DNA from 3 places in the Paenibacillus sp. Marseille-P2973 genome. Region 2 is predicted to be linked to each of the others. Evidence: predicted binding sites of a transcription regulator. Region 2 holds the regulator's gene; each other region holds the start of a gene.
The links. Region 2 encodes LexA, which represses DNA repair genes until DNA is damaged. Its sites were predicted from a motif close to CGAACATATGTTCG; they were not measured.

Region 1 (8,070 bases), on a different contig from region 2:
CATCCGGATCAACGCGTCCTTCTCAAGCAAGGAGTCCGCATCGATGGAAGAAATCAACGGATAATGCGACAAATTGATTCCGGCGTTCAGCGAATCCGCTTTACCGCCGTTCGGTTTATCTATTACATACAGATGCGGATACTAAGGATTATAATAAACCGAATTAATCGTCTGGCAGTCGATCGAGTTTCTCATTTCAGGATTCGGCAGCGGCTCCAGTCCGAACTCCCTCCGGAGTACGCCGAGCGTATCGTCGCTTGAGCCGTCGTTGATCACGATCACCTCATATGTCGGATAGTTCAGCGTCAGCAAGCATTTTACATTCTCAATGACCGTCACTTCTTCGTTATAGGCCGGAACCAGAAGCGAAATCGACGGGACGAGCTCCGAACCGGACAGGGTATTGAATTTTGAGTAAGCCGCCCGGCGGAAAATCGTCATAATGTTTCGGAAAGAAAATGCCATGATTGAAAAATAAACCACATTTACGGTCATCACATAGTACGTCGCGAACAGCCCGTAAATGAGCAAGATATCCCTAAGCAGTGTAATCCCCTCCGACTGCTGCAACCTGTCGAACCGGTTTGGATTCGGAAACCCCGAAATACCGTTCATACAGCAGCTTTTTTTTGTTGTAGGCTACCATTTGGTCGAGCTTCTGATGTTCGCCTTCCTCAAGCATAGCTTTCTCCACTTGGTGCAGGGCGGCTTCCCGCTCGATCCCCGACCCGTTCTTGGCGATCTGGCACAGTACTTCAAACCCCGTCTCGCCCAGCTTCGCCAGACTCTCGGCGCTATTGCTCCGCACCCGCCAGTTGGAATCCTGCAGGGCGGTACGCAGCAGCGGAATGCTGCCGGCTGCGTGCGTGTTGCCGAGCGACTTGGCTACCGCGGCCCGGACTTCCCAATCACTGTCGGCCATGAGCTCGCGAATCGTATCGTCCTTCAGCACCGGATTGGAGCTCAAGTAGAGCTTAACCGCTTCGGCCCGCACATCCTTCTCTCCCGTGCCGACCAGCCGGTCGAGCGCCGGGACGACCTCGGGAACGGCCTGCCCCCACATGGCGACAAGCGCTACCTTGACCAGATCCGGGTTCTCGTCTTCCAGCAGCTTCAGAAGCAGCCGGCTTGAATCCAGCCCCGTCTCCATAAGAATGTCGGCAGCCATATTATGAATCGGCTTGCCGTGCCGGAGCAGATGATGCAGCATTTCCTTGAGCTGATCTCCCCGTTCCGCGCTTTTAGCGATGGCGCGGGCGATCACAATCGTCAGCGGGCTGTAGCGCTGCTTCTCCAGCATAAGCAGCATTCTCGGGACGGCTTCCGCCGCCCGCATGCCGCCGAGGCGGTACGCCGCCGAAATCCGGCGGCCATAGAACAAGCTGTCCAGCAATTTGATGTCTTCGCTCACGAAGCCTGCGTCTTGACACAGCTTCACCAGCTTGTCGCGAATCTCTCCCTTAAACTGCTCGATCCATTCGATCAGCTTGTTCTGGATCACCCTCCGCTCCAGCTTCGTCAGCTTGCCGGGCGGCAGGGGCAAATCGGAAGCCCCGTTGAGATGTGTTTGGATAAACTTGAAATAGTCCTGATGCTTCTGAAGATAAAGCTCTTGCTTCTTCTCCATGCGGTTTGATCTGATTCTGAACCAGAACAATGACAGCATGCCTATCCCAATCAATCCTAGGCAAAAGTAAACGAAATAGATTGCCAAGGTAAGATGCGAGTCCATAAAGAATACTTCCTCCTTCCTGATACATGCGCAAAAGCAATTTGCATACCTACAAATTCGTTACTGCTATCTGTGATCCGGCAGACTTTCATAGTATGCCTTCAAGGCATAGTAGCCCGATTTCAGATGCTCGGTATACTTGACGGTCTCCCAAGGGGACCAGGTGTATTTCGGCTGGGTACTCAGATCCAGCGTTCCGCTTTCACCGGGCCATGACGCTTCGCCGCTGGCGCGGTCCACCATCCAAGGCACAAAAGTGATGCCCGATGTTTTTTCGGTGGTAAATGTGCGGTCCTTTTTCAGCGGTCCGTAGCTGATGACCTGCAGCGAGCTCGGATCGGCAAAGCCAAGCAGCATCCATGGAATGCGCAGCTCTACTTCATTGCCGCTGTATTGCCATGAAGTCAGCGAGTTGAACTGCTCGCTTTCGCGGTCCGATGTGCCCCTTACCAGCTTCCCGACCGTCATATCCTTAAACGGTTGGGCAAACCGGGTATCCGGCGGCGTCATCGTCAAGCTGACGGCCAATTTCCACGGTTGAAAATCAACTTTTTGCTCCTCCGTCTGATCATCTAGCATCCAGTAGCCATACTGTCCGTACAAACGGCGGTGAAAATCGTACGTAGGCGCCACTTTGACCTGAGTTTCTTCATCGCTGCCGATCACGACCATATTTTCAAGGCCGTCGCTCAGGCTTTTCCCGGGAAGCTCGGTCTTCGGCTGATCCCCGCCGGACAATATATCCGTTCCGAGATAAATTTCTTTCGCGGCCGGATCGAACGGCTCATCCAGCGTCAGTCCCACATATACGTAGGCTTCATCATGCGTCACGCGCAGCTGCTTCATGCCAGGCGAAGGATTGTCCCATACCTGCACTTCTCCTTCGGTGAGCGAGTTCCAGTCCTCCAGATTACCGTCAATCGTAATCAGGTCCTCCTTGCCCGCACCCATGGAGAGAATGCCGAACAACTTCTCGTTCGTCAGCACATTCAGCCAGTACGAGCGGCGGTCTTCCGGAATCTCGAAGCGCATCGTATTCCACGTCTTCTTGAACCATTCGTCCTGCCACATGAACAGAATCGCGCCCGCATATCCCTCTTCGTAAATATCCTTCGTAAGGGATACGTCGATTTCGCCCTGCTCCTGTTCGCTGTGTCCGCCCTGATTACGGCCTCCACGACCCAGATGCGATACGCCGAGCGAAGAAGGAACTCCGTATTCCGTAACCATAATCGGAATATCTTTGTAATATGCCTTCAAATTTTTCAAATAGGCTTTGTACGTGTTGTAATCGTCGGCCCCGTCCGGAATCGTTTCCAGCGTTTTATCCAGATGGAAGAAATCCGGATAGTACGGGTATACGTGGTAGGCGGCGAAATAACCCGCTTCCCAATCTACCGGTTCGATATGGGTGGCATCCACGCTGGCCATGTCTTCCTCAAACAGCGGCTCGCCCGGATGTTCCAGTACGTCGGTCGTCACCCAGTTCGTAAACGTAATCGGATGCTCCCAACCGTAGGAACGTTCCAACTCCGCCGTCTGGTCAACCAGCTCCGCCAGCCAGCTTTCGAACGGACTGGCTTCAGCGACAGCCGCAAAGTGCTTGCCTTGATACGGTTCCATCCCCGCATGCACTTTGTTCGTGTTATCGACCATTTCGGGATCCCATTCCGTGCCGATATGCCAGCCCATGAGATAAGGGCCCGCATTGGCGGTATATTTTCCTCCCGATTCTCCCGGCGTCGCTTCGATCTTCAGATCGCCGTATACCGCTTTGACCGCTTTTTCAATTTCCTTGTGGAATTTCTGTTTAATCCCCGGGTTGTATGCGTCCTTGAGCTCGATCAACTGCTCCTCGGGGGACCAGATTCCCTGAATGAAATACAGCGGGTCCTTTTCTTTGTCCCGATTGTATTTAACCAGCGACTTATAGAATACAGGATTATGCACCGTGTAGATCCGAATGACATTGGCTCCCATCTCGTCGATCTGTTTAAACCAGCGCAAGTAATCGTCTTCGGTTATCGGGAATTCTCCCGGAAAATGTCCAGGAACCGTGGCACCCAGATTTACGCCTTTTACAAAAAGCTCATTCCAGGTTCCGTCGCCCTCGTACTCCATGAATTTGTCGCCCGAGGTCCGGAATTTCATCTCTGCGCCATCGGAAGTGGCGAAACTGACGTGGGCAGGAGGTAAAATCAAGGTTGCCAGAAAAATCCCGCCGGCGATCAATACGGCGCCCAGCCCTATCCAGATGGCTAGCTTTTTTCGCGCTAATGTAGTCATCGGTCTTTAATTTTTCACCTCGCTATTTTTTTGTATGCAGGCGATGAACAGTACGGTTACGGTCCCTCACGCACCTCCACTCTTCAAATTACTTCTATCATTAACCAAGTGAACCCATAATGTAACTAGGCTAATGGAAGTGTTTTGTTCCTGGGTCCTTTCCCCGGGACCTGTCTGCATTGTGGCCCATATTTCCCATAATCAGGAAAACACCGTTTGTCCCGCCGCGCCCTTCTCATTTTATGAAAGTTAGTCTGAAAAACCCTACATTCCATGAGCGGTTTCCAATTCATTGTTTTCATGGAACGGGGTGCTTGCGCCTTTCGCCCTTATTAGACGCACGAAAGATTTCGAAGTTTCGATCTATTTTTACACCCTTTTCCATAAAGGTTACAGAATTGATACCAAAGTCATGTTAGAAAATCGCTTAACGACGCGGATTTTCGCTAATATGGAAATTACATCCAACATAACAAAAAAGATGCCCTGGTCCCATAATGGGCCTATTGGTTACTTACTTGAATTTCACTCCAATTACGGACCATGCCCTTATCGCCCAAATTGGTGACTAATTTCCCAGTTTCAGGTGGAATTTCTTCGCCTTTCTGTCCCGTTTGCAACCCGGAATTATTCTTGATTGGGACCCTAAATGCAAAAAAGAACAGCTATTCAGCTGTTCACGGATGCTATTCAGAGCGTCTTTCCCGATTCTTTGGCTTGTTCTTTCAGCAATGCGACCAATTCCGAGGAGTATTTTGTCAGCCGCAGGCTGATCTCGGACCGCATCACATCCCGGGTCATGCCGAAACGTTCCTGGTATCCCCGGCAATAATAATGGTAATAGACCACCATATCCGCCTGCTCTTCGTTAAGAATTCGGATATTCCGTTGTTTAAGCTCGCGCCGTAATTTATAGGAATCCCCGATGATCCGATTCAGAATGTACTGATTCACCATAAGATGCAGACGCTTGAAAAGGTTGTTGGAGTACTCCACATCGGAAATGCTCTTCTGCACCATCTTCTCCATGTGAGGCAGCAGGGTGTAGTCGCGGAGCAGCCTTCGTTCTTCCGCGGTAATAATGCTGCTTCCCTGAGACCGATGCTGGTCTTCATACTGCTCAGCGTGCTCGGTCAGCAGCATCTTGGACTTCCACCGCTCATTCCCGTCAAGCTTGCTCATTTGTAATGCCCCCCAATTTGCCCGGCTCTTTCCCGCGCGACGCCGGCTTCCGTCAGCGAAGAAGCGTGGATGATCGCACTGCTCCCGTAGCGGTCTTTGATGCTGTCGATAGCCCGCTCTTTAGCATAGGCACGGGGCCGGTTATCAAACAAAGTAAGCTGCATAGTGCTGTCTTCGGTCAGTTGGGATAATGATACGCTCAAGTTACTGACCGGCAGCCCTCCCCAGTGCTTCTTAAACAGCTTATGGACGGCGGCGGCAACCTCATGAGTCAGGGACGTCGGCTCCGACAGCGTCATCTGCCGGCTAAAGGAAGAGGAACGCGTGCCATCCGTCTCCACGGCCGAAACGGAAACCACGCCGCCCAGGAAATGATGCTGCCTTGTGCGGCGGCATACCTCCACCACCAATTCGAGCAGGACGATTTCAATGTCCCTAAGCCTGGAATACAGATTCCAGCGAAGCGCCTTGCCGTGGCTGACCGATTTCAATTGATGGCGTATTCCCGAAACGACAGGGCTCGGATCGATTCCGCGTGCGGTTTGCCAGTAATACTCCGCCTGAATATCGCTCTGCTTGCCCATTTCCCGCCGCATCCGCCGCTTAAACTCAGCGAGCTCCAAACGCGCAATATCCCCGATGCAGTACAGGCCCATCCGGGTAAAATGACGGGTCATCGCGGAGGCGACCATGAACATGTGATTTACGGGCAGCTTCCAAAGGGTGGACTCCAGCTTCTCGAATGAAAGCTCAAATATACCTTCGGGCATTTTCTTCGCATAATTATCGGTCGCCATTTTAGCCAGTACCTTCGTAGGGCCGATCCCCACGCGCGTCCAGACGCCGGTCGATACAAGAACATGGTCCTGGATTATCTTAGCCATCTCATAAGGAGATCCGAAATAACCAAGCGAGCCGGTAACATCCAGAAATTGTTCATCAATGCTGAACGGCTCCACAAGATCCGTATACGATTCAAAAATTTCCGTAATCAGGAGCGAGATTTGAATATACGTCCGCATTCGGGGCCGAATCACAACCAGATCCGGGCATTTCGCCAGCGCTTCACCGACTCGCGAAGCGGTCGTCACGCCGCGGGATTTGGCGATGGGACAAGCCGCCAGCACAATACCGTTTAGCCTTGAAGGGTCGCCCACAGCAACAGGCTTGTTGTGATACTCCGGGTGAGCTGCCTTCTCCACCGAAGCATAAAAGGACTGTCCATCGATTAAAAAGATTTGTTTTGACATAGGTGACCCCTCCATAAAAGCTTGTGATACCCGCAAACCGAGTTTCCGCACTAAAACGGAACATTTGTTCTTATTATATTCATAATACGAACAAATATTCGCTTTGACAACAGGTTATTGCTGGATATCGTAATTCTGCTGCAAAAAATGGGCTCCCAGCATAGAAAAAACAGCCGAAGACATTTAAGGTCTCAGCCGTTTTATGGTGCAAAGTTCTATGTGATTAAAGATTCCAGTCTAAGCTTAAGCTTGGGACGGCAGAAAAGCGAACCCCCGCCAGGCAGCCTATTGAGCCGTCAAAATGAGCGGCCCGTCCTGGGTCAACGCAATCGTATGCTCAAACTGAGCCGATAGTTTACCGTCCGCCGTTCTGGCGGTCCACCCATCCTCGTCGATCGAAATGCGGAAGGTGCCTTCGTTGATCATCGGCTCGATCGTAAACACCATGCCTTCCTTAAGGCGAATTCCCTTCCCGGCCACCCCTACATGTTCGTAGTTCGGTTCCTCGTGCAGCGTTCTGCCTATGCCATGGGCAAGTAAATCGCGGACGACGGAATAGCCGTTCGATTCCGCGTGGGTCTGAATCGCCGATGTAATGTCTCCGAGCCGGTTGCCGGGAACCGCTTTGGAGATGCCGAGCTCCAGGCATTCCTTCGTTATTTTAAGTAACTTTTCCACGTCAGGGCCAGGTTTACCGATCGTATAGCACCAGCACGAATCCCCAAACCAGCCGCCGTATTGCGCCACGATATCCAGCTTGAGCAGATCGCCTTCCTGCAGCGGTTCCGAAGAAGGAAAACCGTGGGCCACTACGTCATTGACTGAGGTGCAGGTTTCGGCAGGAAATCCGTTATAGCCTTTGGTAAACTGTTTGCCGCCCAGCTTCGTGATATGTCTCGCGACAAAATCATTAATTTCCAGGGTGCTGATACCCGGTTGGATCAGCTTCTTAACCTCCCGGTGACAATCCGCCACAATCTGGTTCGCCGCCTTCATCTCTTCAATTTCTCTTGGCGATTTCAATATAATCATTTGGTCTTCGCTCCACTCTATAATCTAAATAATGCCGGTAAACCGGTTAAAATAGAAACCTTATAATTTGTTCCGCCTCTTTATGCAGTGTTCCACGGCGGATCGACGGCAAAGCGCAGCCCGCCAGCGCGGCGAGCAGCCATTCCGCCTGCCGTCCCGGGCCGGGAGCATCCGGAGGCGAATGCCCGGAGTCCGCTCCATGCGTAGCCGCATCAGCCGGGGACATCAGGCTGGCCAGCGGTAGCAGCACCTGCTCACGGTATGCGGCCGAAAGCTGCTCCGCTTCCGCCTGGGGCAGCGTCCGGAAATGATCGGCGCCCAGCTGGCAGGCCAAATAAAAGGCATGGTCGTCCGCCCAGGATGCCAGCAGCATCCCTGCAAGCTCCCTGCAAGATTTCGGACCGGCCGGCATGGCTGCAATCGGTCTTATCCGGCCGATCGAGCCGCTCCCTCCCGCTGCGGCCGCTGCCCCCACGGACGAAACACCCAAAATCTTTCCAGCCCGTTCAATCGCCTGAGATAACAAATCATGCAGCAAATCGGCTTTATTTTTATAGTAATGATATACCGTCCCATATCCCAGACCCG
Region 2 (8,070 bases):
TGAGAAGAAAATTGGTGTTTTGGCTGCAAATGAATTTGCAAGAGGCAGCAATATGGCCAGCATGAATAATCATGCCTTACTGGCAGGCGGGGAATCCTATCTAGCTAGGACAAGTGAAATTAATGTGCCCGCTCTGATTATACACGGCACGGAGGACCCTATCATTCCTTTTAAACACGGACAAAATCTAGCCAAAGAAATCCCGGGCGCAGTGTTACTTTCATTGGAGGGTACCGGGCATGAACTTCATTATGATGACTGGGATTTAATCGTCGATTCTATTGTAGAGCATACTTCGAGATCAAACTAATTAAGTTAATACTGTAATGGTCGCCCCAATCTATGAATTGTGCGGTCCATAGGCTGGGGCGTTCCTAACTACTGAAGTGTTTAAGAGGTCGTTATAACAAAAACAGGAGGTTGTTGTTATGGATTCTGAGCTTATCAATATTTTTAATGATCAAAGAGAGCCGATAGGTGTCGCAACTAGAAAAGAAGTCCATAAACATGGTTATTGGCATGAAGCTTTCCATTGCTGGTTTATAAGTAGGGATGAGTTCGATGACTACATCTATTTGCAACTCAGAAGTGAACATAAACGGGATTATCCTAATTTATTTGATATTACGGCCGCAGGCCATTTATTATTTAATGAATCTGTAGCGGATGGAATAAGAGAGATTAAAGAGGAGACCGGCATTGACGTTGCTTTCCATGAATTAATTTCATTGGGTATACTCGATTATATTGTAGTAAAAAATGATTTTATTGATAAAGAAATTGCTCATGTATATTTACATAATTACAACAGGCCGCTTGATGATTTTACGGTTCAAAGTGAAGAGGTTTCAGGGATGTTTATGACGCGCTTTTCTGATTTTTATGAGCTGTGGATGGGCCAACGGGATCAAATAGATTTGCAAGGATTTGTTATGGATGAACAGGGAAATAGAATCGAAGTAAATAAAGTGGCGGGAAAAGCACAGTTCGTCCCTCATGATGAAGAGTTTTACAAATTAATAGTTGATAAAATCAAGAGTTTCCTAGAGCTTGAGGAGGGATCCTATGAAAGTAAAACGAATAGTCGCTAACTTTTATACAGAGCAAACTGAAGCAGCTAAACAATTTTATCAGGAAATTCTGGGGTTAGATAACTTAATGGATCTTGGATGGATAACTACCTATGGTTCCCAAGAAAAGATGGACGTGCAAATCAGCTTTATGTCTGAAGGAGGGAATTCAACGGAAGTGCCCGATATCTCGATCGAAGTAGATGATGTCGAAGAGGCATTAAATCGAATGAAAGAGGCGGGTTTTTCAATCGAGTATGGACCGGCTGATGAGCCTTGGGGTGTCCGCAGGTTTTTTGTTAGAGATCCATTCAATAAACTTGTAAATATTCTTACTCATAAACCTCGCTGAGAGTAGTCTAAGACATTGATTCGTGATTACAATTCCATTGTAATAATCAAGTCCAACATCTTTCCTTATTACCCATCATGCATGGAGCATGGTGGGTTTTTCGATTTTCAGTTAGGTCTGCTAAAACAAGGCTTCTCAAAGACCCAAAATTTCATCCATGATTTTTGTTTTTTCGGGCACTCTAAGGGCAAGGAGCTGATGGACATGGTGCTTACCCTGAAAAAATACCACCGTCGCAGACTTTGGCTAAGAAAGCTGTGGCGGGGCGAACGGTCAGGATTGAACCGGCAGTTACAAAATGATGATATGTGGCCTGTGTAAAGGAGTTAGAAATTTCAGAACTTATTGCAAACAAAAGAGGCTGCCCATAATAGGGAAGCCTCTCTGCTTAATAGCAATAATTAGTGCAAATCACGGAATAGTCCGACAACCTTACCAAGAATGCTCACATGCTTCAGACGAATCGGTTCCATCGTAGGATTCTCCGGCTGTAAGCGGATGTGATCCTTCTCTTTGTAGAAGGTCTTAACGGTTGCTTCATCGTCTTCGGTCATGGCAACCACGATATCGCCGTTATTGGCTGTCTGTTGCTGCCTTACGATCACATAGTCTCCATTATGAATCCCGGCTTCGATCATGCTGTTTCCAATAACGGATAACATGAAAACTTCGCCATCTGCTGAATAATGATCCGGCAGCGGGAAATAATCCTCTATGTTCTCGGTGGCCGTAATCGGTACACCTGCAGTAACTTTGCCAACTACCGGAACGCGAGTCACGCTATGAGCGAACATTCCGATCGTATCGGAGTCATCCTGACCCAGAAGCTCGATGGCCCGAGGCTTAGTCGGGTCGCGGCGGATGAAGCCTTTCTTCTCAAGCCGGTCTAGATGGCCGTGTACCGTTGAGCTGGAAGCTAGTCCAACTGCTTCGCCGATTTCACGTACGGAAGGAGGATAGCCTTTCATTCGGACCTCGTTGCGGATAAATTCTAGTATTGCCTGTTGACGGCTGGACACCTTGGACATAACGATCATCAACCCCATTAGTAACGTTTGGAAAAATTATAACATAGAACTTCCGTTCGTACAAACATAAGTTCTAAATAAGAAGGGAACAATTGTTCGAAAAACTATTGAATCAAACAAGTGTTCGTGTTATATTAAAAACAAATATAAGAACATTTGTTTGGAGTGATGAATATGCTGAAATACAGTACATATCAAAGTATCTATGATAAACCTCAAGCGACCCGTTCCAATTGGGTTGATGGAATAAGAAGTTCGAGGCTGGGCAGAAGTATGGTTAAGATTGCTTTGTTGCTGATCGTATTAATGTTGACAGGGACAGGGGTTGTCTCGGCTTTTGCGGCGGCTTCCGATGGACATGACCGGACTGAATCAGCTACGTTCGTGGTGAGACCCGGAGATACCTTGTGGGAAATTGCCGTTGATCATAAACCTCGCGGCAAAGACACCAGAGTTTATGTTGAAGCCATTAAACGGATTAACGGGTTAAACAGCAGCGGCATACAGGCGGGCGACACTCTAATTCTCCCAGATTAAGCATATAATTGCGTGAACTTTCCTTTATATATATGAATGTTTTATTAAGAGCTTGGTACAAGGGCAACTCGCCTTGACAAGCTCTTTTTATCATGTCAAAGTAAGAATTGTTGCCTTATGAAATATTTAAAGAAACAGGAGGGAAACCATGGATATAGATACATTGGTGAACCGTATTAATGAACTGGCACGTAAAGATAAAGCAGAGGGTTTGACCGAAGACGAGATGCTGGAAAGAGCCCAACTGCGCGAAACTTACTTGCAGAACATACGGAGAAATTTCCGCCAACAGCTCGAATCAATCGAAATCGTGGATAAGTAAAGCATGGCCGCCAGGCCTTGCATACATAACCATACATTTTAGGAGGAAAGATCATGGCTTCGTTTGACAGAAAGGTAGAAAGAAATCAGATTCGAATGAACAAAAAGGGGAAGGGTCCCAACCTGAATAATAACCGCGGAGGACAAAACTCCCGGAATGCATTGGGGTCTAAGGGTGAAGGTGATATTTTCAAGGGACGGAATCTGATCTTGCCTGCTGTCTTGGTACTGTTAGCTCTGCTGTATGCTGCGGTTGGCCTGGTTGGAAGCGCTTCGGAAGTAAATTCGGGATTGTTTTGGTTGACGATCGTGCTGTATCTCATTTTGGCACTGGCTATTTTCCTTAGAAAGCCGTATTTGCGGATTAACAAGGAATGGCTCTATACCTCCAAGTTCAATCGGGATAAGATCTTGCAAGCGAGCAACATCAGCAAAATCAAAATTGATCGCAGCAAAGTGATGATCGTACCGAAAGGGAAAGAAAATAACTGGGTATTTTTGCGCGTTCGCAACCGTTTTGATACGGCAGCTATGGGTGATCGCTTGGAACAATATGCAAAAGTCCATCATGTAACGTTTGAACGGGAATAGAGACAGATAGCAGGTTTTTTATGAGCTGAATATATTCGGGGGAGAGTGTAAAGAGAAATGGCGATTAAAGCGGTATGTTTTGACCTGGACGATACTTTATTGTGGGATGAGCGAAGTGTGAGAGAAGCGTTTGAAGCGACTTGCCTCCGTGCTAAGGATGCTGCCGGAACCGATCCGGCTAAGCTGGAGCAGGCGGTGCGTAAAGAAGCGCGTGAGCTTTATGAATCATATGAGACCTTCCCGTTTACGAAAATGATCGGAATCAATCCTTTTGAGGGATTATGGGCGAATTTTACCGCCGGGGAACAACCGGAATTTCGCCAGCTTGAACAGCTCGCTCCGGTATACCGTAAAGAATCCTGGAGACGCGGTTTATTGGCTTTGGGAGTAGACGACGATGTCTTGGCTGGAGAACTGGCGGAGCAGTTCGGCCGGGAACGGCGCTCGCGTCCGCATGTATATGAAGAAACCTTTACCATTTTGAACGAATTGAAGGGAAATGTGAAGCTGTTGCTCTTAACGAACGGTTGCCCGGCCCTTCAACAGGAGAAACTGGATGGAGTGCCTGAGCTCGCCGGTTATTTTGATGCGATCGTAATTTCCGGAGCATTCGGCAAAGGTAAACCCGACTCCACGATTTTCCGCCACGCTGTGGAACGTCTTGGCGTTGAGCCTGAGGATAGCCTTATGGTAGGGGATAAGCTGACTACCGATATTTGCGGCGGGTTGAGCGTCGGAATGACGACAGTATGGGTCAATCGTGACGGGAAATCCCGTACGGATGAAATCGTCCCTGACTATGAGATTCAGCATTTATCTCAACTGCACGATATTATTGCTAAATTTAGTTAATTTATCAAAAGTCTAAGTTGTATTGTGATCAAAAATCAAAGAGTAATTAGGAGGGAATAACTTGAAAAGGATGTTCTGGCTGCCGGTCAGCCTTGCAGTGCTGCTTCTAGTGCTGGGCGGTTGCGGTAAAAAAGAGAATGAAGCTCATCATGCCTCTGCCGACAATAATTTGGAACCGATCAAAGTGGAGCTTAAAGTCGATCCGACCGAGGTTCAAATCGGAGCAAAGGTAACTTTTGAGGCAACTGTGACACATCAAGGAAACAATGTGGATGATGCCAGTGAAGTGATGTTCGAATTTTGGAAGGACGGCGACAAGGACGAGGACCATAGCAAGGAGATCGTAACCGGATCCGGAAACGGGAAATATGTGTTCGAGACCTCTTTTGATGAAGCGGGCCAATATCACGTCATTTCCCATGTTACCGCTCGTGACCAGCATTCCATGCCTTCCGCCGATTTTACGGTGAAATAGGAACAAGTTATTCCTTACAGTAAACTCAATAAAGGCTGCCTTTATTCCGATGGGAGGAGGCAGTCTTTGTTTATAAAGGAACTGACCTTTAGCTGATGTATGAATTCACGAACTTTATTTAGCATAAGGGTGAGTTTGTTCGTGTTTTGTATCCTGATTTTATTTATGGGATTAATAAGCTTTTTTATGGGCTGTACTCCGCTTTGTTCATGGAACCGCGTGCAGCCGGCTTATATTATTTTGCGGTAAAAAACCCATCAGTTAAGGACTGGCGCGGAGTACAGAATACATATTGTGTCTTTCCTTAAACGCTGCATTCTGATAAACTAAAACTTAACGTTTTACGGGAGGGTATTGATCATGAGTAAACCTAGCTTGGAATCCTTAATGAAAGAACGAATATTGATCCTTGATGGAGCGATGGGTACCATGATCCAACAAGAGAATCTGACAGCGGAAGATTTCGGAGGCGATGAGCTGGACGGCTGTAACGAGATTCTTGTACTCACGCGTCCTGACATTATACAGTCCATCCACGAGAGATATTTAGAGGCAGGGGCCGACCTGATTGAGACAAATACGTTTGGCGGGACCTCCGTAGTGCTTGCCGAATATGATTTGCAGGATCGGACGCGGGAAATCAACCTCGCCGCTGCACGCCTTGCGGTTGAGGCTGCCGAGAAGTACAGTACACCCGACAAGCCGAGATATGTAGTCGGTGCACTGGGTCCGACGACCAAGACTTTGTCCGTAACCGGCGGAGTAACGTTTGATGAATTGATTAACAGCTATGAGGAGCAGGCTGCCGTCCTGATCGAGGCCGGGGTGGATGCACTGATGCTGGAGACGTCGCAGGATACGCTGAATGTTAAAGCCGGCAGTATCGGGATTACACGCGCTTATGCTTCAACCGGTAAAAAGCTTCCTCTTATGATCTCCGGAACAATCGAGCCTATGGGAACGACGCTAGCGGGTCAAAATATTGAATCTTTCTATATTTCGCTGGAGCATTTAAAGCCGATCTCCGTCGGTTTGAACTGCGCAACCGGCCCTGAATTTATGCGGGACCATGTGCGTACGCTGTCCGAGATGGCGAAGGCAGGCGTAAGCTGTCATCCCAATGCTGGCTTGCCGGACGAGAACGGCAACTATCACGAATCCCCGGACTCACTGGCCCAGAAGATGGCAGGCTTCGCGGAGCAAGGCTGGCTGAACATTGCGGGCGGCTGCTGCGGAACGACGCCGGCTCACATCAAGGCGCTTGCCGACAAGATGAGTCAGTTTAAACCCCGGGCTATCGCCGGGACTCATCCGCCTGCAATTTCCGGAATCGATCCGGTATACGTCGAATCTGCAAACCGTCCGTACATGGTAGGCGAAAGAACCAACGTGCTCGGTTCGCGCAAATTCAAACGGCTTATCGTGGAAGGCAAATATGAAGAGGCTTCGGAAATCGCACGTGCTCAAGTGAAGAACGGCGCCCAGGTTATCGACGTTTGCGTCCAGGACCCGGACCGGGATGAAGCCGAAGATATTAAGTTATTCCTTGAACTGGTCGTTAAAAAAGTTAAAGTTCCTTTGATGATCGATACGACCGATCCGCAGGTACTGGATTTGGCGCTCAGCTATTGCCAAGGCAAATCGATAATTAACTCCATTAACCTTGAAGATGGAGAAGAAAAATTCGAGAAGGTAACCCCGCTTATTCATAAATACGGCGCGGCCGTTGTAGTCGGTACGATTGATGAAAGCGGTCAGGCGATTACGCGGGAGGACAAGCTGGAGGTCGCCAAGCGTTCGCATGACTTGCTGGTCAACAAGTATGGCCTGAATGCCGAGGATCTTATTTTTGATCCGCTTGTTTTTCCGGTCGGTACGGGGGATGAGCAGTACATCGGCTCTGCGAAGGAGACGATCGAGGGCATCCGTCTTATCAAGGAGGCTTTACCTGCCTGTCATACGGTTCTCGGTGTAAGTAACGTGTCTTTTGGCTTGCCTGAAGCGGGTCGGGAAGTGTTGAACTCCGTCTTTTTGTATGAGTGCACCAAAGCGGGCCTGGATTATGCGATCGTCAATACGGAAAAAGTGGAACGCTATGCTTCCATTCCTGAAGAGGAACGCCGATTGGCGGAGGAACTGATATACAATACGAATGATGAAACACTTGCCGCATTTGTGGCTGCATTCCGCAATAAAAAGGTAGAGAAACAGGTCAAGGCCGTCAACTTAACCCTGGAAGAGCGTCTTGCTTCCTATGTAGTGGAAGGGACAAAGGAAGGACTCCTGCCGGATCTGGAAGAAGCCTTGAAGCGGTACAGCGCTCTTGAGGTCATTAACGGACCGTTGATGGCGGGGATGGAGGAAGTCGGAAGGCTCTTCAACAATAACGAGCTGATCGTTGCGGAGGTTCTGCAAAGCGCCGAAGTTATGAAGGCGTCAGTAGCTTATCTTGAACAATTTATGGAAAAGAATGAGACGTCCGTCAAAGGCAAAATTCTGCTTGCGACCGTAAAGGGAGATGTCCATGACATCGGAAAAAACCTGGTAGAGATCATTCTTTCCAATAACGGTTACCGGATCATAAATTTGGGTATAAAAGTACCACCGGATCGCATTATCGAAGCCTGCCGGGAAGAGCTGCCAGACGCGGTTGGCTTATCGGGTCTTTTGGTGAAATCCGCCCAGCAAATGGTAACGACGGCTCAAGATTTGCGAAATGCCGGCATTGAAGTGCCGATTATGGTAGGCGGCGCAGCTTTAACGAGAAAGTTCACCAGAACGCGGATCCGTCCGGAGTATAACGGTCTCGTTCTTTATGCGAAGGATGCCATGGATGGCCTGGAT
Region 3 (6,603 bases), on a different contig from region 2:
TGCTCAACGTCCCGACTAATCCGTTCATTCTCTTCCTGCAGGCGGTGAATTTCTTCCTTGGCAGCCTTACCGCGAACGCTGATCTGCTCCAAAGTTTGAGCCTTAGAGCGGTTGAACGCGGTCTCTGCTTTCGTATGAGCCTCTTGAATTCGTTCTGTTGGCAGCTCCTGTCCGCAAGCTGCACAATTCGTGTCGTGCTGGTGACCTTCGAACGCCTTACCATTTACTTCAGTCCAATCGGCTCTTAGTCGATCTGCCTCACGGCTCTTCAAATCGATGCTTTTCTCGTTTTGCTGGATGGTATATCGCTTGTTGTCGATTTGTCGGCGAGCCGCATCATAATCCCTCTGCAACCGGCTTACCTCGTCCCGCTTGGAAGCGAACTTGTCCAACACGGCCGATTGAAGTCGGTTCTGAATGGAAAGCAGCTCGCTCTCGATCTCCCGGATCCGCTTTTCCTTCACGGCAGTCTCCCCGCCGGCCTGAATGCGAAGGGCTTCAGCTTCTTTAGCTTTGATTTCCGAACGGAGTTGCGCAATCTGATCATCAAGTTGATTTTCATTCAATCCGGCAATGTCCGGCTGATTACGCTGGGCTTCGTCGATCCGGTCAGGGATACGCTCGATCTCCTTGTTGATCTCCTTGCAGCGTGCCGCAATTACTTTCCGGTGGTTCTCGACATCTCTATCTCCCAGAATCTCTGGCAGACGGCTGAGCACCGGATTGGAGTGAATGACTTCCGCATCAGTTACATCCCCGCAGATTTCGAGCAACACCTTCCGGCGTTCTTCCTTTTTGAGCTGTTCGTTGAAGAAGGAAGGACTGGTCAAGAGTCGAAAGAGATCCTCTTTAATAATGGAATCCACTTCGGTTTGATACTCAGAGAGCTTAACCGGCACCCCGTCAACGTAGTAATCTGTGGTATGCCCCTCGAATGAGTCCGTAACGGATCCGCGCTTCTTGGTCCACTTTTCGGAGTACACCCGCCGGAATGTCCGGCGGCGGCCGTTGACCAGGAGGTCCGCTTCCACTTCATGCTCCAACTTATGCCGAAGTACCTTTCCAGCGGAGTCAAGCTCCTTGATTTCAAATTTCTGTTCCGATCGGTTCGCACTGTCCTTTCCGAAAAGCAGCCATGTAAAACCGTCGAACAGAGTTGTTTTCCCCGTTCCGTTATCCCCGTAAATTTCAACATTACCGCCGTTTGTAGAGAAGCCAAAATCACGGAAGCCTTTAAAATTCCGAGCTGTCAGACGCTCCAAGATAATTTTGTTCAAGCGATTCCCTCCTCAATGGATTGATTGATTTCGTGGATTAAAATGGCTTGCTGGTCCGGAGTCTCCGAATAGCGGATGCCGTCCAGGTAAGTCCTTAGGGCAAATTCGATTTCCGCCAAATGTTCATTTGCTGCAAGCAACTGCAGGCTGCCGAACGTACCCCGGATGCAAAGTGCAGGCGAACTGTACTGTTTTTCAGGAGAAACTTCTACGACCACATTCTGGCCGGTTACGTCAACTGAATAAGCAGTACCCCCCATCCAAACCCCTCCTCTTGTTGATTTCGCCCCAATCTGCTAAGATAGTGGCAAGAAAATTATTTAAGTCCCAGATACGACCTGTTCCCGCAGGTCGTTTTCTTTTTCGTCGTGGACAGCGATCGTCTTCCAATCCACTATGACCGGGCAGTTCTCGACGCTCGCGATCAGTGCGCCGTTTTCGTCCAGGACCCAAAACTCCGAAAAATCTTCAGTACCAGTCTGCTTGATCTCGATGACCTCGCGTCCTTCGATCACCGTTCCAACTTCAAATATTCGGGTTGGGTTGCTAACCACGGTCAACCGTTGAATAACTGGATACATGGCTTGTCCTCCTTTCGATTATGTTTGATGCGTCAGCCGCATCTCTCGACGCCGAACGGAGAAGGTTATGAAAACCGTCCGACGCCGGGAGACAGGGCCGAAACCCAGTCATTATTCCTTGCTCTTCTCGCTCTTCTCCAAACGGCCGTTTAGATAAGCTGCTCTGATTAGGTGGGCGACTGTTCCGTTTGTTTCCTTTTCCCAGCCGTTCAACCATTCAATAACTTGAATCTCCTTCGGGGTTAATGCCCGCCCTATCAGATGCTCTACGCTGATTTTGTTAATCATGCCGATCCCTCCCTATAGTCGTACCGAATGCGAAGGGCTTCGAAAGCCACTTCCTTATGCTCGTAATCCAGATAATCCATGTCTGAAAGATTCACTTTGTTCGATTCGTTATAGAGATGAAGTGCGAGATTCAACATAAATTTTTCTGACTGCGACCAGCCTTTCGATGCTGCTCGAAGCTTTGTGGCATAAACCGACCTTAATTCCACATCAATATATCGTTTTGTCAGAAGCGGTTTGAGCCGCGGTGTGTTTTGAAAAATGAAGAGAAGCGACCGCCAATACTTGTCCATCAGGCTGTTCCCTCCTTGCCCTCTTTGCCACTATCAGCTAAAATAGACACCAAGAGAGACTTTAGACGAGTTCTCAACGAGAGCGTCCGGCCTGCCCGCCGGGCGTTTTTTTGTGCTTTCAGCTCTGTTTTGTGGAGCTGGATCATCATTTTGAGGTAATCAATGTTTTTCTCTAGCTTGTCCGGTGACACGTTTTCCGGGTTCTGCCGAATTGTCCGGAGGTTACGAGCTGCATTGCGAGCTACAATCCGGATTTCCTCTTCCAATGTCATTTTCGTTTCCATTTCAATCCCTCAATTCATATATTTTTTGGCCTTCAGATCTGCACGATGCTCTCGCCAGGCGCTGAAGTAGGAGAAAGAATATTCCTTGCATAAGACCGTTACGTAATGCATCAGAGCCGTAATAGCTTCGATGCTTTCCATGATTGCTATCTTGATTTGCTGCATTTCCTTCTGGCCAAGCTGATCCTTGGTTTTGGTGATCGGTGCTTGTAATAGGGCTTGTTCGACCTCGCCGATCTCCTCGAGCACTTTAAGATGTACCGACGATCTATGTAAATCTACGTTGTTGAGCCAGGGGGCTGAGGCGCCATCTGTTACTTCTCCAGCTGCCGCGATGTAAAGCCGACCGTCATCGTAGTGCTGAGCCGCCGCTTTAATAACTGGCTTCGAAGCCTTCCGACTTCCTTTGATAATCTTGCCAATCTGCGATCCGTCCACATGGGCCGCTTTACCAGCTTTTGCGAGGGTATCGCCATTTTGCTTCATTACTTCTTCAAGTGCTCCTGAAAAATGTCCAACTGCCATTCTCAATTGGCCTCCTTTGTCCAAATAAGTAGGATGTTATTGGACAAGGGGTCGGTGTAATATTAAGTTGTGAGTTTAACCTTTCCCCTCATCCCCTCGCCCGCTGGCGGCCGGTACCGCCCCGGCGGGCTTCTTCTATCCTTTTCAATTCTTTCATTGCTTCCTTCAGGATTCGTTTTCTCTCGAACTGAGATAACCCTTCGGGATTAGCGGAGTAGTTTGGCAACGATAACTCCAGGGCTACTTCCATATCCATTCCTTTAATTAGATTGCGAGTGACAACTGCCGAGATGAGCCCAGCCCTTGAAGATTGACGTTTCCAGCGGATTCGCATTAAATTCCCTCCTCAGCCGGCAGCATTTTCTATTTTTGCTTTCCGATCATTTTGAATTTGCTCAGCATACTTCACATTCTTTTCTGCCAGGAACTTATGAAGTTTGTCCCATGCTTTTTCTGATAAGCCTGGATTGTAAGGTGCTGGATACTCCTTTTTCATTACCAACCCTCCCTATTCGAACTTGACTAGTACATAACGACTGCGGCTTGGCTCGTGGCTGATGTAAACAAGTACCCAACCTTCGCTTAACATCCGATTCACTTCTGCTATGCTGAAAGTTTCTTGAGCTTCTTTAACATCTTGTAGAGAAAAATCCATCTATCCCACCTCCTTCTGCTCGGAAGTTGCGGATTGACTGTCTAAAAAACACGTTTTGTGCGGTTGATCATCAAAAAAAATCTCTTGTACTGTTTTATCAAAATGTGTAGCAATGCGAACCTTAATTGAATCTTTAGGGATCCGCTGAGCGTTTTCGTACATCTGAAGAGCACTTACGCTAATTCCGATTGCTTTTGCAGTTGCTTCTCTACTAGAATCACCCCGTAGTTCAAGCAATCTCTTTGCAATAAGTTCTTTCATAATCCCTTACACCACCTCTCCAAAAACCACGTTTTGTGTTGTTGTTATTAATATATACCGCACATTTTGTGTTGTCAACACGTTTTGTGTTTAATGACTAAAATTAACACAGAATGTGTTAATATGTGATTGGGTGATTTTATATGGCTACTTTTGGGCAAAGACTGCGCGAAATTCGCACAGCGCATAACCTCACACAAAAAGACTTTGCTAAAATATTCAAGGTCAGTGAGAGTGCGATTGGTATGTATGAACGAGACGAAAGAGAACCTTCTATTAAATTTACAAACGAAGTCGCCGATCAATTTGAAGTAACTATTGATTACCTTCATGGACGGACCGACAATCCAAAAGGATATGAGACAAATATGTCCTTTTTTGGCGGCCCAGAGAAATACACGCCTGATGAAATCGCAGAAATGGAAGCAGCTCTGGAGCGATACAGAGCGATGAAGCGAAGAGCTGCAGAAGAAGCCGCAAAGGAAAGAGAAGCGGATAAGTAGCAAGTACCTCAGCCGATGAGGAAAAGTTCGGGAGATAATAATGATATTTTTAGTTATATTCATTGCTGTTTTTATCGTTGGTATATTCATCATGTTAATTTATAAGTCTGGGCAATCAGCTGTAGCACTATCAAAACCATCCATTGAATGTCCCGTATGCGGTAGATCAATTCATGTTGTAGGTAATGCAACAAAGTGCTACAAATGCAAATCAAAGTTGATCAAACATGCTAATGGTAATTACATTAAAGGATAAGTTCAATACAATGCGAGCCAAATTCGGCTCATATTTTTCATCCATAAACCGAACATGCATTCTTACTATAGGAGGTAATTGCCATAATACGTATAGGAGTCTTTACCAGTAATGGGCGTAATACAAAACCCGAGCCGGTGATCATAAAGACAGAAAGCGTGGCTTTAGATCCTGAACTGGCTGCCAAGATCGCGGCGTCATCTACATGTCCCAACAACAAAAAACGATTATAAATCTAAGCCGGCAACGGCTTTTTATTTAAACCATAAACCGAACATACATTCCTATGGAGGTATTTATTATGCTATTTCTTCATTATTACGAGACGGTTCTTGAGCAGTGGATCTCAGATCATTTCCGCACTAACGGCATTACCACACCTGAAGATTTAGAAATTGGGAGGATGGCGGAAATATTTGGAGTCGATCTCCAGTACGACACTTGCAAATCGTTTTCAGACAATAAAGAAATGGTCATTATTTTACATAACCGCTTGGCCGTAGTTGCCGCTCGGATGATTTTCTTCCACGAACTGTGCCATGTGCTCCGTCACGTTGGCGACCAGCGCAAAATGCCCGAGCTTTTTAAAGATGCCCAGGAAGCTGAGGCTAGCGCCTTCCTTCTTTATGCTTCTATGCCCTTCTATATCATTTCAAAACTTCAATTGCCGCCTAGGCAGAACGATGCAATTAAGTTTCTCGCGTCTACATTCAAGGTTCCTTTAAAAATCGCGAAGCAACGACTTGAACAAATTCAGCGGAGAGAACTACAAGGGATAATGATGGCAACTGCTAAAAATTCATTGATTAAACAGCCGATCATTCCGTCTAAACCCACTGAGACAAAGATATACGCTTATTATGATCCGACGGGAGAATTTGACGCCCCGTCGCAAATCGTCGTTTGTGTGGACGAGCAGACCCTCCTCACCCAAGAGGAGATCACATTTTCTCCAAACGGGCCATTTGACCGCATTGATGAGAATCAATTGGATAGTTTTCAGGACAGTAAACCTGTCTTCTACGATGATATGGACTATAAGGACGAAATGGTCAGTTTGAGAGTTAATTATCTTGCTTCAAGGCATAGGAACTCTGCTTTTACCTTTGTTATTCAAAGGAAAGATTTGGAGGAAGTTTTAGAGTTCCATGGGGCTTATTTTTAGAAAAACTCAAGGGAGGAAATCACATGGTTACGAAATCAGACGCAACAGTAACCAGGGTCATGCGTGCCGCTATTTACATCCGCGTGTCCACCGATATGCAGGCTGAGGAAGGCTTCTCTATAGAAGGGCAAAGAGCTCGCCTCACTAGCTTCGCGGAGTCCCAGGACTGGGCTATATATGATTTTTACATTGATGATGGGTATTCAGCCAAAGACCTTAACCGACCGAGTATGAAACGAATGCTGGCGGACATGGAGGACAAAAGGTTTGATGTGATCTTGGTTTACAAATTAGACCGGCTTACGCGTTCGGTCGCCGATCTGCACGCCCTACTAAAAACGTTCGATCTCTACGGCGTCAAGTTTAAGAGCTCTACAGAGATTTTTGAGACCACTACTGCTATGGGGCGGTTCTTCATCACCTTAGTTGGCGCGATGGCTGAGTGGGAGCGTGGGACGATCTCAGAGCGTGTTCGCTTCGGTGTGGAGCAAATGGTAGCCGAGGGACGTCGTCCT

Region 1: KB559_RS00590 (DNA polymerase IV) is a predicted target of LexA. The motif match lies at 6,538-6,551, and genes of this name have one in related genera.
Region 3: KB559_RS10755 (ImmA/IrrE family metallo-endopeptidase) is a predicted target of LexA. The motif match lies at 5,195-5,208, and genes of this name have one in related genera.

The regions. Positions count from the first base shown of each region.
Region 1 is NZ_JAGQEH010000001.1:112,240-120,309, forward strand. It holds partial or broken gene KB559_RS00570 (glycosyltransferase family 2 protein) at 1-495, opposite strand, end outside; gene KB559_RS00575 (HEAT repeat domain-containing protein) at 539-1,732, opposite strand; gene KB559_RS00580 (glycoside hydrolase family 5 protein) at 1,799-4,018, opposite strand; gene KB559_RS00585 (YhjD family protein) at 4,709-5,200, opposite strand; gene KB559_RS00590 (DNA polymerase IV) at 5,197-6,450, opposite strand; gene map (type I methionyl aminopeptidase) at 6,736-7,482, opposite strand; gene KB559_RS00600 (helix-turn-helix domain-containing protein) at 7,529-8,070, opposite strand, start outside.
Region 2 is NZ_JAGQEH010000002.1:359,560-367,629, reverse strand. It holds gene mle (alpha/beta fold macrolide esterase) at 1-310, shown strand, start outside; gene KB559_RS05230 (NUDIX hydrolase) at 429-1,091, shown strand; gene KB559_RS05225 (VOC family protein) at 1,066-1,422, shown strand; gene KB559_RS05220 (hypothetical protein) at 1,504-1,743, shown strand; gene lexA (transcriptional repressor LexA) at 1,824-2,450, opposite strand; gene KB559_RS05210 (LysM peptidoglycan-binding domain-containing protein) at 2,625-2,987, shown strand; gene KB559_RS05205 (DUF896 domain-containing protein) at 3,136-3,309, shown strand; gene KB559_RS05200 (hypothetical protein) at 3,363-3,899, shown strand; gene KB559_RS05195 (HAD family hydrolase) at 3,957-4,751, shown strand; gene KB559_RS05190 (FixH family protein) at 4,822-5,226, shown strand; gene metH (methionine synthase) at 5,587-8,070, shown strand, end outside.
Region 3 is NZ_JAGQEH010000004.1:289,744-296,346, reverse strand. It holds gene KB559_RS10820 (AAA family ATPase) at 1-1,277, opposite strand, end outside; gene KB559_RS10815 (hypothetical protein) at 1,274-1,537, opposite strand; gene KB559_RS10810 (hypothetical protein) at 1,598-1,831, opposite strand; gene KB559_RS10805 (hypothetical protein) at 1,970-2,146, opposite strand; gene KB559_RS10800 (hypothetical protein) at 2,143-2,439, opposite strand; gene KB559_RS10795 (hypothetical protein) at 2,439-2,723, opposite strand; gene KB559_RS10790 (helix-turn-helix transcriptional regulator) at 2,733-3,248, opposite strand; gene KB559_RS10785 (hypothetical protein) at 3,337-3,582, opposite strand; gene KB559_RS10780 (hypothetical protein) at 3,595-3,744, opposite strand; gene KB559_RS10775 (hypothetical protein) at 3,757-3,903, opposite strand; gene KB559_RS10770 (helix-turn-helix transcriptional regulator) at 3,904-4,164, opposite strand; gene KB559_RS10765 (helix-turn-helix domain-containing protein) at 4,308-4,667, shown strand; gene KB559_RS25575 (hypothetical protein) at 4,708-4,923, shown strand; gene KB559_RS10755 (ImmA/IrrE family metallo-endopeptidase) at 5,225-6,088, shown strand; gene KB559_RS10750 (recombinase family protein) at 6,112-6,603, shown strand, end outside.